Regions from separate parts of the Rahnella aceris genome, predicted to be linked through region 2. Evidence: predicted binding sites of a transcription regulator. Region 2 holds the regulator's gene; each other region holds the start of a gene.

Region 1 (3,149 bases), on a different contig from region 2:
CCAGTCACTTACTTATTGTAAGCTCCCGGGGATTCGCTCAGTTGCCGCCTTGATACAATCCGAACCCGTTAGAGGAATCTGTGCCCGTTATGGGTTAATGACCGAAGAGGGCGAGAAGGACGGGGAACAGGAACGGGGCGAGCAGGGAGGTGATGATGCCGCAAATCACAAGCGCCAGTGAACTGAATGCGCCTTCCTGATAATCCATTTCTGCACAGCGGGCGGTACCCAGTGCGTGTGATGCGGTACCCATCGCCAGCCCGCGTGAGGCTTTGGTGGTGATCTTCAGAACATTCAAAATCGTATGACCAAAGACCGCGCCGAGGATGCCGACGAAAATCACGCACACGGCGCTGATGGCCGGAATACCATTGATCGACTGCGCGGTGGCCATGGCAATCGGCGTGGTGACGGATTTCGGTAATACCGATGCGGCAATTTGCGGCGTTGCTCCCATCCATAATGCAATCGCGGTGCCGCTCACCATCGCCACCACGCTGCCGATAAAACAGATACTGATGATGGATTTCCAGCGGGCGCGGATCTGATGCAGTTGCTCGTACAAGGGAAACGCCAGCGCCACGACGGCGGGTTGCAGCAGATCATTGAGGATCTTGCTGCCCGCGAAATAGCGCGCGTAAGGGATATGGGTGACCAGCAACAGCGGAATGATCACCACCATCGACATCAGCAGCGGGTTGAGCAGCGGCATTTTGAGTTTAATAGCGAGCTTACGGGTGGCGAAAAACACCACCAGCGTCAGCGGCAGCGACCACAATATATCAATCATTTTTATCCTCCGCTTTATCCGTCACCGCACCGCGTTCGCCATGGATATAGTGGGAACAGTAGGCGACAACCAGCAATACAATCAGGGTACTGACCAGACACGACACCACCAGCGGCCCGAACTGCGTGCGCAGTTGCTCGTAATAATTCATGACCCCGACGCCGATAGGGACGAACAGTAACGCCATATAGCGAATCAGAACATTACAGCCCGGTTTGACCCATTTGAACGGCAGAATTTGGGTTGAAAGCAAACCAAACAGGATCAGCATGCCGATGATGCTGCCGGGAATGGTGAGCGGTAAAAGAGATGAAATCGCATTCCCGGCGAATAAACAGAGATAAATCAGAATAAACGCCCGAACATATTGGAATACCAGAGAGATTGCGGTGCTCATGGTGTATCACCCAGTTGAATAATGTATTCATCATACAATTAAGATGTGATCTGCGCCACAAAACGGAGTATGAAATTTAGGAATGAAGTGTATTCCAAAATGGCGTTTGGTAAACGGGGAAAATACGGATTGTGGGTTGCGGGCGATTCAGAAAGCTTGCTGAATGAGAGGTTCCAGTCTGTCGCGGTGATACCTGAAACATAGCCAGCGAGCGGAGCGCTGGTTGAAAAAGCGAAGGGAGATCCGGGAGGGAGAAAGCACTTCTCCCTCCCGGGCGGTTTCGGCGCAGCGCGTCAAATGAGCACTGCGGGTAAGAAACCGAAATATTCCCGGTCTTAAGAAATACTAAATTTGCCAGTCTTAAAGCACCTTCTCCAGGAAAGCCTGGGTTCTGGCATGAACCGGCCGTTCCAGCACCTGTGCGGCAGCGCCGCTTTCAACCACGCGACCATCCACCATAAACACCACCTGATCCGCTACCTGGCGCGCGAAGCCGATTTCATGGGTGACGACCACCAGCGTGACGCCCGACTGCGCCAGCTTTTTAATCACATCCAGCACTTCGCCAACCAGTTCGGGATCGAGGGCTGACGTCGGTTCATCAAACAGCATGACTTTAGGATTCAGCGCCAGCGCACGGGCGATGGCGATGCGCTGCTGCTGTCCGCCGGACAAATGACGTGGCCATGCGTGCGCTTTTTCGCGCAGACCGACCGTGTCGAGCAGTTCACAGGCACGGGCGATGGCGTTTTTGCGGCTCAGCAGACCGTGAACCACCGGCGCTTCGATGATGTTATCCAGCACCGTCATGTGCGGGAATAAATTGAAATTCTGAAAAACGTAACCGACATGTGTGCGTTGTTTGAGGATGGCGCGCTCTTTCAGTTCATACAGCGTATCGCCTTTGCGGCGGTAGCCGATGTAATCGCCGTCAATCTGAATAAAACCTTCGTCGACGCGCTCAAGATGGTTAATCGTGCGCAGCAGGGTCGATTTCCCCGAGCCGGACGGGCCGAGGATCACGGTCACGGTGCCCGGTTCGATGCGCAGACTCACGTTATCCAGCGCTTTGTGCGCGCCGTAGTATTTGCTCAAATTATTGATTTCGATGCGCCCGACGGTAGCAGCCTGAGGTTTGCGTGGAAACAGCTGCTCAACAGGCGCTTCCTGCGGGCGGTTAACGAATAAATCAAAGGCTTCTGACATAGTGCTTTCCCTTTATTAAGAACGGGCGACGCGCCACTGACGCAGGCGCTGCAAGGGTGTCGGCGCGACCTGACGCACGGTGCCGCGGGAGAAATAGCGTTCGACGTAATACTGCAAAACCGACAGCACGGTGGTGATCAGCAGATACCAGATGGTGGCGACCATCAGCAGCGGGATCACCTGCTGTGTGCGGTTGTAAATCACCTGCACGGTGTAAAACAGTTCCGGCATCGACAGGACGTAAACAATCGATGTGCCTTTCGCCAGGCTGATCACTTCGTTAAAACCGGTCGGCAGAATTGAACGTAACGCCTGCGGCAAAATGATGCGGAAGGTCCGGCGGTAGGCCGGTAATCCCAGCGCGGCCGCAGCTTCATGCTGGCCGTGTTCTACCCCTAAAATCCCGCCGCGAATGATCTCGGCGGTATAGGCCGACTGCACCAGCGACAGACCGAGCACGGCAACGGAAAACTGATCCAGCAAATCCACCGTCGGGGTACTGAAAAAGGAAATCGTGGTGAACGGAATGCCGAGCGAAAGGTTGTCGTAGAGATAGGAAAAGTTGTAGAGAATGATCAGCACCAGCAACAACGGCAGGGAACGGAACAGCCAGATATACCCCCAGGCCAGTGCGTTCAGTAGATAGGATTTCGACAGGCGGGCGAGGGCCAGTGCCGTGCCGAAAATCACCCCAAAAAGGGTGCCCAGCAGCGTGAGCAACAGGGTTTTGCCAAGCCCGGACAGGATCACCGGATC
Region 2 (3,149 bases):
TGTGGTGGCGGACAAAATTGACGTTGCCGCGCAGGTCGACCTGCTGGTCGGCGTAGTGCCTATCGTCAACCTCGAATGGATCCAGAAACTGGTGCGCGATACCGGCGAGCGCGGGCATTCCCGTGAAGCGGTGATGGATTCCGTCGTGCGTTCGATGGATGACTATATCAATTACATTACGCCGCAGTTTTCCCGCACACACATCAATTTCCAGCGGGTACCCACCATCGACACCTCGAACCCGTTTGCCGCCAAAGCCATTCCGTCACTGGATGAAAGCTTTGTGGTGATTCATTTTCAGGGACTGGATGACATCGATTTCCCGTATCTGCTGGCCATGCTGCAAGGGTCGTTTATCTCGCACATCAAAACACTGGTGGTGCCGGGCGGCAAAATGGGGCTGGCGATGGAGCTGATCATGGCGCCGCTGGTGCAGCGCCTGATGGAAGGCAAGAAGATCGAGTAAACTTTATTCGGCTGCAATCACTTCAAAGCTGTGGGTGATTGTGGCCGCTTTCCCCAGCATCAGAGACACAGAACAGTATTTTTCGGCAGACAGGCTGACTGCGCGTTCAACAATCTTATCGGTCAGATCCTTACCGGTGACGATAAAATGCAGATTGATGTGAGTGAACAGACGCGGCGCTTCTTCGCGGCGTTGTGAGGTCAGCTTCACTTCACAATCACGCACGTCATTACGACCTTTTTGCAAAATTGACACCACGTCGATTGCACTACACCCCCCTGCGGACATCAGTAACATTTCCATCGGGCTTGGGGCTTTATCACCCGCGTTTCCATCCATTGAAATCTGATGACCCGATGCAGACTCACCTAAAAATGTCAGTCCTTCAACCCATTTGACACGTGCATGCATGAACTATTCTCCCGGTGAATAAACTTGTCGAAATCTGCTCTCAGAGTACCCTTTCACCTAAAATCTGGCAACGTAACCCGATCGCCATCATGCTGAAGCGAGACAACAGAAGACAGCATCTCAAACCTGTGCTACAAACAAAGCCGAAACATACTTTCCAGTAAATTGCGGTGACGGTTTTTGCGGTTTAAGTACAGAACCCACGGTGATGACAGCAATAAACAGGCTGTTGCACTCCGACATCCGCTTGCAGCATTTCTGGAGAGTTATATGCTGAAAGGGCGCTTTGGATTTGAAGTGCCGTACAGGGAACTCTGAGCCCTGTGATTTTGGGCAGCGATAACAACAGAGGATAATAGCAAATGGTTCTCGGCAAGCCACAAACAGACCCGACTCTTGAATGGTTCCTGTCTCACTGTCATATACATAAGTATCCTTCTAAAAGTACGCTGATTCACCAGGGTGAAAAAGCCGAAACGCTTTACTACATCGTGAAAGGGTCAGTTGCTGTCCTGATTAAAGATGAAGAAGGCAAGGAAATGATACTGTCCTACCTTAACCAAGGTGACTTCATCGGTGAGCTGGGACTCTTCGAAGAAGGTCAGGAACGCAGTGCCTGGGTACGTGCTAAAACTGCCTGTGAAGTGGCTGAAATTTCATATAAAAAATTCCGCCAGCTGATTCAGGTTAACCCGGATATTCTGATGCGTCTCTCCGCGCAGATGGCCAACCGTCTGCAAGTGACGTCAGAGAAAGTCGGCAACCTTGCCTTCCTTGACGTTACCGGTCGTATCGCTCAAACCTTGCTCAATCTGGCTAAACAGCCTGATGCAATGACCCATCCGGACGGGATGCAAATCAAGATTACCCGCCAGGAAATTGGCCAAATCGTCGGTTGTTCACGTGAAACAGTCGGACGCATTCTCAAAATGCTGGAAGATCAAAGCCTGATCTCCGCACACGGTAAAACGATTGTCGTTTACGGCACACGTTAATCCCTCAAAAATTGGCGCGGCAAAACACTGTCGCGCCTTTTTTATGGGCTAAGCTTTACCCATGACGCTATGGCGAAGACTGTTTTACCATCCTGAAGTGAACTACGCGCTGCGCCAGACGCTGGTGTTGTGCTTGCCTGTTGGCATTTGCTGGCTGTTTGGCAATTTGCAAATGGGCCTGCTGTTTTCCCTCTGCCCGGCCTGTTGTAACATCGCCGGTCTGGATACCCCGCATAAACGCTTTTTCAAACGCCTGCTCGTCGGCGGTTCACTCTTTGCCGTGAGCAGCCTTCTGCTGCAACTGATGCTCGAAAGCTGGCATATACCGCTGCCGCTGATCATGCTGTCGCTGGCGTTACTGCTGGGCGTCACCGGTGAAATCAGCCCGCTGCATGCGCGCCTGCTGCCCGGTGCGCTGGTGGCGACTATCTTCACGCTGAGTATGGTGGGCGTGCGCCCGATGTGGCAGGCCCCGGTGTTGTTCGCCGCTGGCACAGCCTGGTACGGATTGTTTAACTGGGCGTGGTTTCGTATTTCGGAAGAACAGCCGATGCGCGAAACGCTCAGCCAGCTCTATCTGCAACTCGCGGATTATTTCGAAGCCAAGTACAGCCTGCTGACGCAACATACCGATCCCGAAACTGCGTTACCCCCACTGCTAACCCGCCAGCAGCAGGTTATCGACCTGATTGCCCTGCTTTATCAGCAATTACACATGTTGCCCCAGCACGGACATCATCATCACCATAAGCGGCTATTTCAGCGTTTTCAGGTGGCGCTCGATTTGCAGGAGCACATTACAGTGAGCCTGCATCAGCCGGAAGAAGTGCAGAAACTGGTGGAGGAAAGCCATGCCGAAGCGGTTATCCGCCGAAATGCGCAGGTGATTTCCACCCGTCTTCGGGTGATTGCCGACGATATTCTTTATCATCGTTTATCCGGGCGCTTTACGATGGCCAATGAGCTGACCGCGCTGGAGAAAATCGCCGCGCGCAACCCGGACAATCCGGTAGGTCAGTTTTGTTATTACCATTTCAGCCGCATTGCCCGTCTGTTACGCACACAGCGGCCGTTGTACAAACGTGACCTGATGAACACCCAGCCGCGTTTGCCCTTCTGGCCCGCGCTGAAAAGCTATCTTTCCTTCAAATCCGTGGCACTGCGTAATGCCGCACGTTTGGGCATTATTCTGGCGATTGGCAGCAGTCTGGGTCTGTTCTTCAATTTGCCCAAACCCTACTGGATCTTGCTGACTATCATGTTGGTCAGCCAGAACG
Region 3 (3,149 bases), on a different contig from region 2:
CAGGTGGAGAGGGGAGAAAGCAGAAAATATCCGCCCAGAAACAACATCAGGCATAGCAATAACCGTCCGTTGCTGGCGCTGTAACGGCGGAGTTTGTCGGCATTGAGCAATAACGGCCCGCAAAGTTGTCCCAGGCTACGGGAGAACAACAAAGGGAGCGCCAGACCTGTGGCTTCTTCAGGGCGGATTTGTTGCGCCAGTGCGGGCAATAATGCCATCGCGGGTGAACCGACGGCGGCGAGCGCCGGTAGCAGCAAGACGCTTCGTTTCTGTAGCGGTGAGTAATTTTTCCAGCGCAGTGACGCGGGTACGGCGGAATCAGCGGGCGTTGTGTCGGCGCATCTGGCCTGAAATATTTTCCGGGTGATCAGAAGCAAAATGGCAGATGCGGCAAAACTCAGGGCATCAAGCAGCAGAATGCTGAGTGGCGAAACAACATTGAACAACAAAACCCCTGCGCCGGTGCCGAGCATGACCTGCGCCGCGAAGATCAGCGTTTCCATTGCCGTCGCTGCCGGTAACTCATCAACACTCAGCCCGCGTTTGAATAACAACGTGAGCGCCGGATAACTCATCCCGCTGAGCAACGCCTCGGCAGACTGAACAGCCAGCAACGCGGAAATATTGTGTGACAGCAAGCCGTACAGCGGAAATATCAATGCCACCATGCCGAGAATTTCGGTCAGGATCAAAATCTGCAGCGGCGACATTTTTCTGCACAAGCGTTCGCCCCACAGACTTCCGATAAAGCCGGGCAATGTTGCCAGCATATAAGCGAAAGTCAGCGTAGCAGGGGAGGCGTTCCAGCGCAGCAGTTGACCAAAAACCACCACCTGTGTCAGGCCATTACCCAGAGATGATAAAATAAAGGCAAAGCCCAGCAGCCGCAGCCAGCGATGGCTGCGCAGTGCGCGTATGAGCGCAATTAATAACGAATTCATGAAAGAGATTCTCATCAGAAATAACAGAAACCCCGAATTGCCCGCAGGCAACAGGGAGAAGAAAAACTGTCAGTGATGAGAGTTCGTTACATTGGGAAAGAGGGCCTTAAGGAAATAGAAGAGAAAAATGTAGCACAAGGTCAGGCGGGCAGGGAGCATTCAGAGAAATTTTTCATAAAACACAGACACGAAAAAGGCGGCAAATGCCGCCTCTTCTGCTTACTGCTTTTTTACTGCTTACTTCAGCTTATTTATACAGTTCAGCTGTGCCATACAGATGGTTATCACCTGAAGCACCGATGATACGGTAAGAGCTTGCACCGGCTTCGCTGGCTTTAGCATTCAGTTTGTCCTGCAGGCTGCTCAGGCTGTTACCTGATGTTGCGCTGACCACACCAATTGCCTGCTGACCTGCCGGTGCGGACTGAACTTCAGTCGCTGCCAGAGTCGAGAATGAAGCGGTAGCCAGTGCGATTGCAGCAAGAGTCATTGTTACGTTTTTCATGTTATTTTCCTCATTTCGTATTTTTGAGCTTTGCCAGGCGTTGTCATCAACGTTCATTTAATGTGCAAAGCTGTCTTCTGTCCGATACAACATCTAGCTTATTAATCGTTAACTAAATGCTGTTGTACCCTTAAATTGCTTATTCTTGTGCTTATTTATACAGCTCAGCAGTACCGTACAGATGGTTTTCACCTGAAGCGCCGATGATACGGTATGAGCTTGCACCCGCTTCGTTGGCTTTTGCATTCAGTTTGTTCTGCAGGCTTGATAAATCATTGCTTGAAGAAGCACTTACCACACCAATTGCTTGTTGACCTTCTGGTGCAGACTGAACTTCAGTCGCTGCCAGGGTAGAGAATGAGGCGGTAGCAAGCGCAATTGCAGCTAAAGTCATAGTGATATTTTTCATGATGGTCTTCCTTTTTATCTGTTTATCAGCAGGTGATTATTAGGTCCGACTGTTATTTCTTAACAGTTGATAAGTAAATGTTAGACCTGGATCACATTCTGTGCAACTCATTTATTTATTAATCGTTAACTTATTGTGCGGAACAATCTGCTAACGAAATCTTCAGGCCTTATTTATACAGCTCAGCAGTACCGTACAGATGGTTTTCACCAGAAGCACCGATGATGCGGTATGAGCTTGCACCGGCTTCAGTGGCTTTCGCGTTCAGTTTTGACTGCAGTGTGCTCAGGTCACCGTTTGAAGAGGCGCTGACAGTACCGATAGTTTGTTCACCCGCAGGTACAGACTGAACCTCAGTCGCCGCCAGGGTAGAGAAAGAAGCGGTAGCAAGTGTGAGTGCTGCGATTGTCATTGCGATAGTTTTCATGATGTTAATTCCTGTTCGTCAATTTTTTATTCGGGGTGCCTTATTCAGGAACCTCAGTTTCGGGTCAACGTTAGTTATTAGTTAACGTTCGATAAGTAAATGATAGGGAGTGTTGAGAGTTTGTGCAAGATGTTTTTTTAATGAACGTTAACTAATCGTGCTGTGATGAATGTCACGCTAAACGCGGTTTTTGTTTTCATTTTGTTAAATGAATGTTTTTAAAATGATTCGCGATAAGAATTGAAAATCCTTTATGCATAATTTTGCTGAATGAATCTTTAATGATCGCTAAGTTAATGGTTGGTTCTGGCCAGCGAGGGTGATAAAACATGGGGCGGCCAGGAAAAAGATAAGGCGACATAAGCCGCCTTATCGTGATTCCTGCCCTGACGGTCTGTCATCAGGCTCCGTGGTCATTAGTAATAAACAGAAGCGGGCTGATGACCAGAGGTTGAAGGCGCAGGTGGTTGAGTGGGAGAAGTAGGAATACGGCCCTGTTCGATTTTTTTGTTCGTACAGGTGGCCGGGTTACAGAAGTTACTGTCACCGGTCACATTGACCATCCGCACTTCCTGACTCTGCAAAGGCATCATGATAACCTGCTGTGCGGCAACATTGGCAACCGGTACAGCGGTTAATGCCAGAACTGCAAGAAGGATTTTAAAGTTACTCATGATGTTACGTCCTGAATGTGTTGTCTGCAAAAGGCTTATAAAAGCGTTTTAGTTGTGCAGCTTTGCGGGTTTGAGTGATTTTCTTATCGCTCGATAATTAAATGATAAACTCCGCTGGACTTGTGCGCAACTATTTTTAATAATGATCGTTAAGTTATTTCTATAACTATTTTAATAACCATAATCACAATGG
Region 4 (3,149 bases), on a different contig from region 2:
GGTGGCGACCAGCGCCGCAACGGTGCTGACAATGACCAGGAGATTAGAAATGGTGAATGCGGCGACCAGTTCATTCCACGGTGTGATGGCCACGCCGACGGCGAACAAAATCGGGTAGGTGACGGAAGTCTGGAAGAATTTGTACACCACCTGAGAGCCTTCCAGCAGGCGGGGTGAAACGCCGTGCGCCAGTTTCAGGCCAACGGCCGCAAACAGCATGCCGACCGGTGCAGGAAGACCAATCAGTTTGTGTAACAGCATGCCCACCATATACAGCAGAACGGCCAGCAGGGCGCCTGCCGCGATGGTGGTGACATCCGTTTTACCACCGGTGCCGCTCAGCTTGCTGCTGTCAGCGGTGGCATTTTTGGAGGACGGCATCAGCTGGCCTTCGCCGGTCAGATGCGGATAGCGTTTACCCAACTGGTTGAGCGAGCCGGAAATGACGATAGCGGTCAGACCCCCCAGCATCACGATAGGCAGAATGCGACCCAGCGCTACGCCCTGATCCATATGCAGGATGGCTGCATAACCGATGGAAAGTGGAATCGCTCCTTCACCGACGCCACCGGCCATAATCGGCAGGATCAGGAAGAAGAAAATCTGGAAAGGTTCCATGCCCAGCGACAGACCCACGCCCATCCCGACCAGCATGCCGACCACTTCGCCACACAGCATCGGGAAGAAAATACGCATGAAACCCTGGATCAGCACTTTGCGATCCATGCTCATGATGCTGCCCACGATGATGCAACAAATGTAGAGATACAGAATGTTGGTGCTTTTATAGAACTTGGTGGTGGATTCCACCACGACATCCGGCAGCAGGCCGTAATAGACCAGCGCGGAAGGAATGAACGTGGCGCAAATCGCTGCCGCGCCCATCTTGCCGATGAAAGGAAGACGTTTGCCGAATTCGCCGCAGGCGAATCCAAAGAACGCCAGCGTGGCGACCATGACCACGATGTCGCTCGGCAGTTTGCCGTCGAGACAATCTATTGCGATAAGCAACCCCGCCATGGCAAACAGCGGCAACGGAATAATGCCGATTTTCCAGGTGTCGAGAATGTGCCACCATTTTTCTTTTAATGAGAGCTGTTTTGCGGAAGAAACTCCCGCGGGAACAGAATAAGTGTCGTCGGTTGTACTCATGATGAATCCCCTGTGTCAATTTGTGCAGGGAGTGTAAGAGAAATAATAACCGGTAATATGTGAAGTGCCGCAAATTAGACAGGGTGTTTTAAAGGAGCGAAAGGTTTTTATGGTTTTAATTAATTTAAAAACGCGTGATGCGTTTATTTTCTCGTGGTTTTTATGGTGTTATTTGTAATTATAATATTACTGTTAATTTATCGTGAAATAGCTGTTGTGAATTATGTGTTGTGCCGTCAGAGGCTTGCAGTGCCTGAAGGTGTTCTGCGGCATGCCTCGCAACTTTGATCCTTCATTCTGACGGAAATACCGGAGAATGATAATCTTCACGTACTGTTTGTTAATATCACGGTCTGGCGATAGGTTCTCCGATGCGGTTCCGTCCTTCTTTTCAGATAAAGCTTTTTGTTTATCTTGTTCTGTTATTTATGGCGCTTTTTTCGCTGACAGGTGTTTATTACTATCACGATATAGAACGTCAGTTATATGAAGATATGGGTATTCGTGCAAAAGTTCAGGCAGAGGAAATTGCACTTATTCCCTCATTAATTACCGCAGTTGAAAATAAGGACATTTCAGCAATTAACAGTTTAATGAGGAATATTTCTGCTCACAGCGATGCCAGTTATATGGTGATCGGCGATGGTAAAGCGATACATCTGTTTCATTCGATTTATGCTGACCGCGTCGGAAAAACGCTGGTCGGAGGGGACAACGAAGAAGTGCTGGCGGGTAAAAGCACCACCACCATCCGGCTGGGCGGGATCGGGCTGTCGCTGCGCAGTAAAGCACCGATCGTGAACGCGCAAGGCAAGGTGATGGGTATCGTTTCTGTCGGCTATCTCACCAGCCACATCAACAGTCTGACCGTTGAAAAAGCCATCCGCATTTTACTGGCGGCCGCCACCTTGCTGCTGGCGTTGTTTACCTTTTCATGGTTTTTTTCACGTTCGATTAAACGACAGATGTTTGCGCTGGAGCCCCGGGAAATCGGCCTGCTGGTGCGTCAGCAAAAGGCGCTGATGGAGTCGATTTACGAAGGGGTGATCGCCATTGATGCGCACTCCCGCGTGGCGGTCATCAACCAGGCGGCCAAAAAGCTGCTCAACCTTGACGTGCCGTCCCGTGAACTGCGTGGTCAGCCGCTCAGGCAGGTGATTGCGCCGGTCAGTTTCTTTGACCCGCAGGTCATGCTGGAAAAAGACATTCACGACGAAATCTGCCTGTTCAATAACCTGACCGTGATTGCCAGTCGGGTGCGGATCATGCTGGAAGACCAGCTTCAGGGCTGGGTGATCACTTTTCGGGATTGCAGCGATATCGACCGGCTCAGCATCCAGCTAAGTCAGGTGCAGCGCTATGCCGATAACCTGCGGGTGATGCGGCATGAACAGCTCAACTGGACGGCAACGCTCGCTGGCCTGCTGCATATGGGACGCTACGACGAGGCGATTCGTTATATCGAGGCCCAGTCTGAAAGTGCGCAGGAATTGCTGGATTTCGTTTCAGAGCGGTTCTGCTCGCCAAGGTTGTGCGGTTTATTACTCGGAAAATATGCCCGTGCCCGGGAAAAAGGTGTTGAGCTCACATTCGATCCTGCCTGTGAATTAACGTATCTGCCTGCTGCGCTCAGTGAAACTGAACTGATGTCGATCATCGGCAACCTGCTGGATAACGCCATCGAAGCCACGTTACTGCGCGGCAGTGATGCCGGGCCGGTTGAAGTGTATGTCGTTTCCGGCACGGATGAGCTGGTGATTGAAGTCGCTGACCACGGCATCGGGATTGCGCAGGAGCGGCGCGAACAGATTTTTGCGCTGGGGGTGACATCCAAAACGCAAGGCGATCACGGGCTGGGACTGCATCTGGTTGCCAGCTATGTCAGCCATGCGGGCGGAACCATTGAAGTGTCCGATAATCCGCCGAGCGGCGCTGTTTTCTCGGTCTTTATTCCGGTGTGCTGCCCTGAAGAAAAAGGTGGCTTTATGCCGGTAATC

The links. Region 2 encodes CRP, which controls carbon source genes, mostly activating them, when cyclic AMP is high. Its sites were predicted from a motif close to ATGTGANNNNNNTCACAT; they were not measured.
Region 1: GW591_RS04405 (CidA/LrgA family protein) is a predicted target of CRP. The motif match lies at 1,231-1,248, and genes of this name have one in related genera.
Region 3: bhsA (multiple stress resistance protein BhsA) is a predicted target of CRP. The motif match lies at 1,935-1,952, and genes of this name have one in related genera.
Region 4: GW591_RS03395 (2-hydroxycarboxylate transporter family protein) is a predicted target of CRP. The motif match lies at 1,210-1,227, and genes of this name have one in related genera.

What each region holds. Positions count from the first base shown of each region.
Region 1 is NZ_JAADJV010000001.1:972,207-975,355, forward strand. Features, by position in the region: gene GW591_RS04400 (CidB/LrgB family autolysis modulator) at 95-790, opposite strand; gene GW591_RS04405 (CidA/LrgA family protein) at 783-1,187, opposite strand; gene GW591_RS24000 (amino acid ABC transporter ATP-binding protein) at 1,548-2,393, opposite strand; gene GW591_RS24005 (amino acid ABC transporter permease) at 2,409-3,149, opposite strand, start outside.
Region 2 is NZ_JAADJV010000004.1:74,969-78,117, forward strand. Features, by position in the region: gene GW591_RS18610 (phosphoribulokinase) at 1-466, shown strand, start outside; gene GW591_RS18615 (OsmC family protein) at 470-877, opposite strand; gene crp (cAMP-activated global transcriptional regulator CRP) at 1,240-1,872, shown strand; gene GW591_RS18625 (YccS/YhfK family putative transporter) at 1,934-3,149, shown strand, end outside.
Region 3 is NZ_JAADJV010000001.1:2,217,996-2,221,144, reverse strand. Features, by position in the region: gene GW591_RS10110 (MFS transporter) at 1-941, opposite strand, end outside; gene bhsA (multiple stress resistance protein BhsA) at 1,189-1,446, opposite strand; gene bhsA (multiple stress resistance protein BhsA) at 1,598-1,855, opposite strand; gene bhsA (multiple stress resistance protein BhsA) at 2,025-2,282, opposite strand; gene GW591_RS10090 (hypothetical protein) at 2,699-2,956, opposite strand.
Region 4 is NZ_JAADJV010000001.1:758,477-761,625, forward strand. Features, by position in the region: gene GW591_RS03395 (2-hydroxycarboxylate transporter family protein) at 1-1,152, opposite strand, end outside; gene GW591_RS03400 (ATP-binding protein) at 1,524-3,149, shown strand, end outside.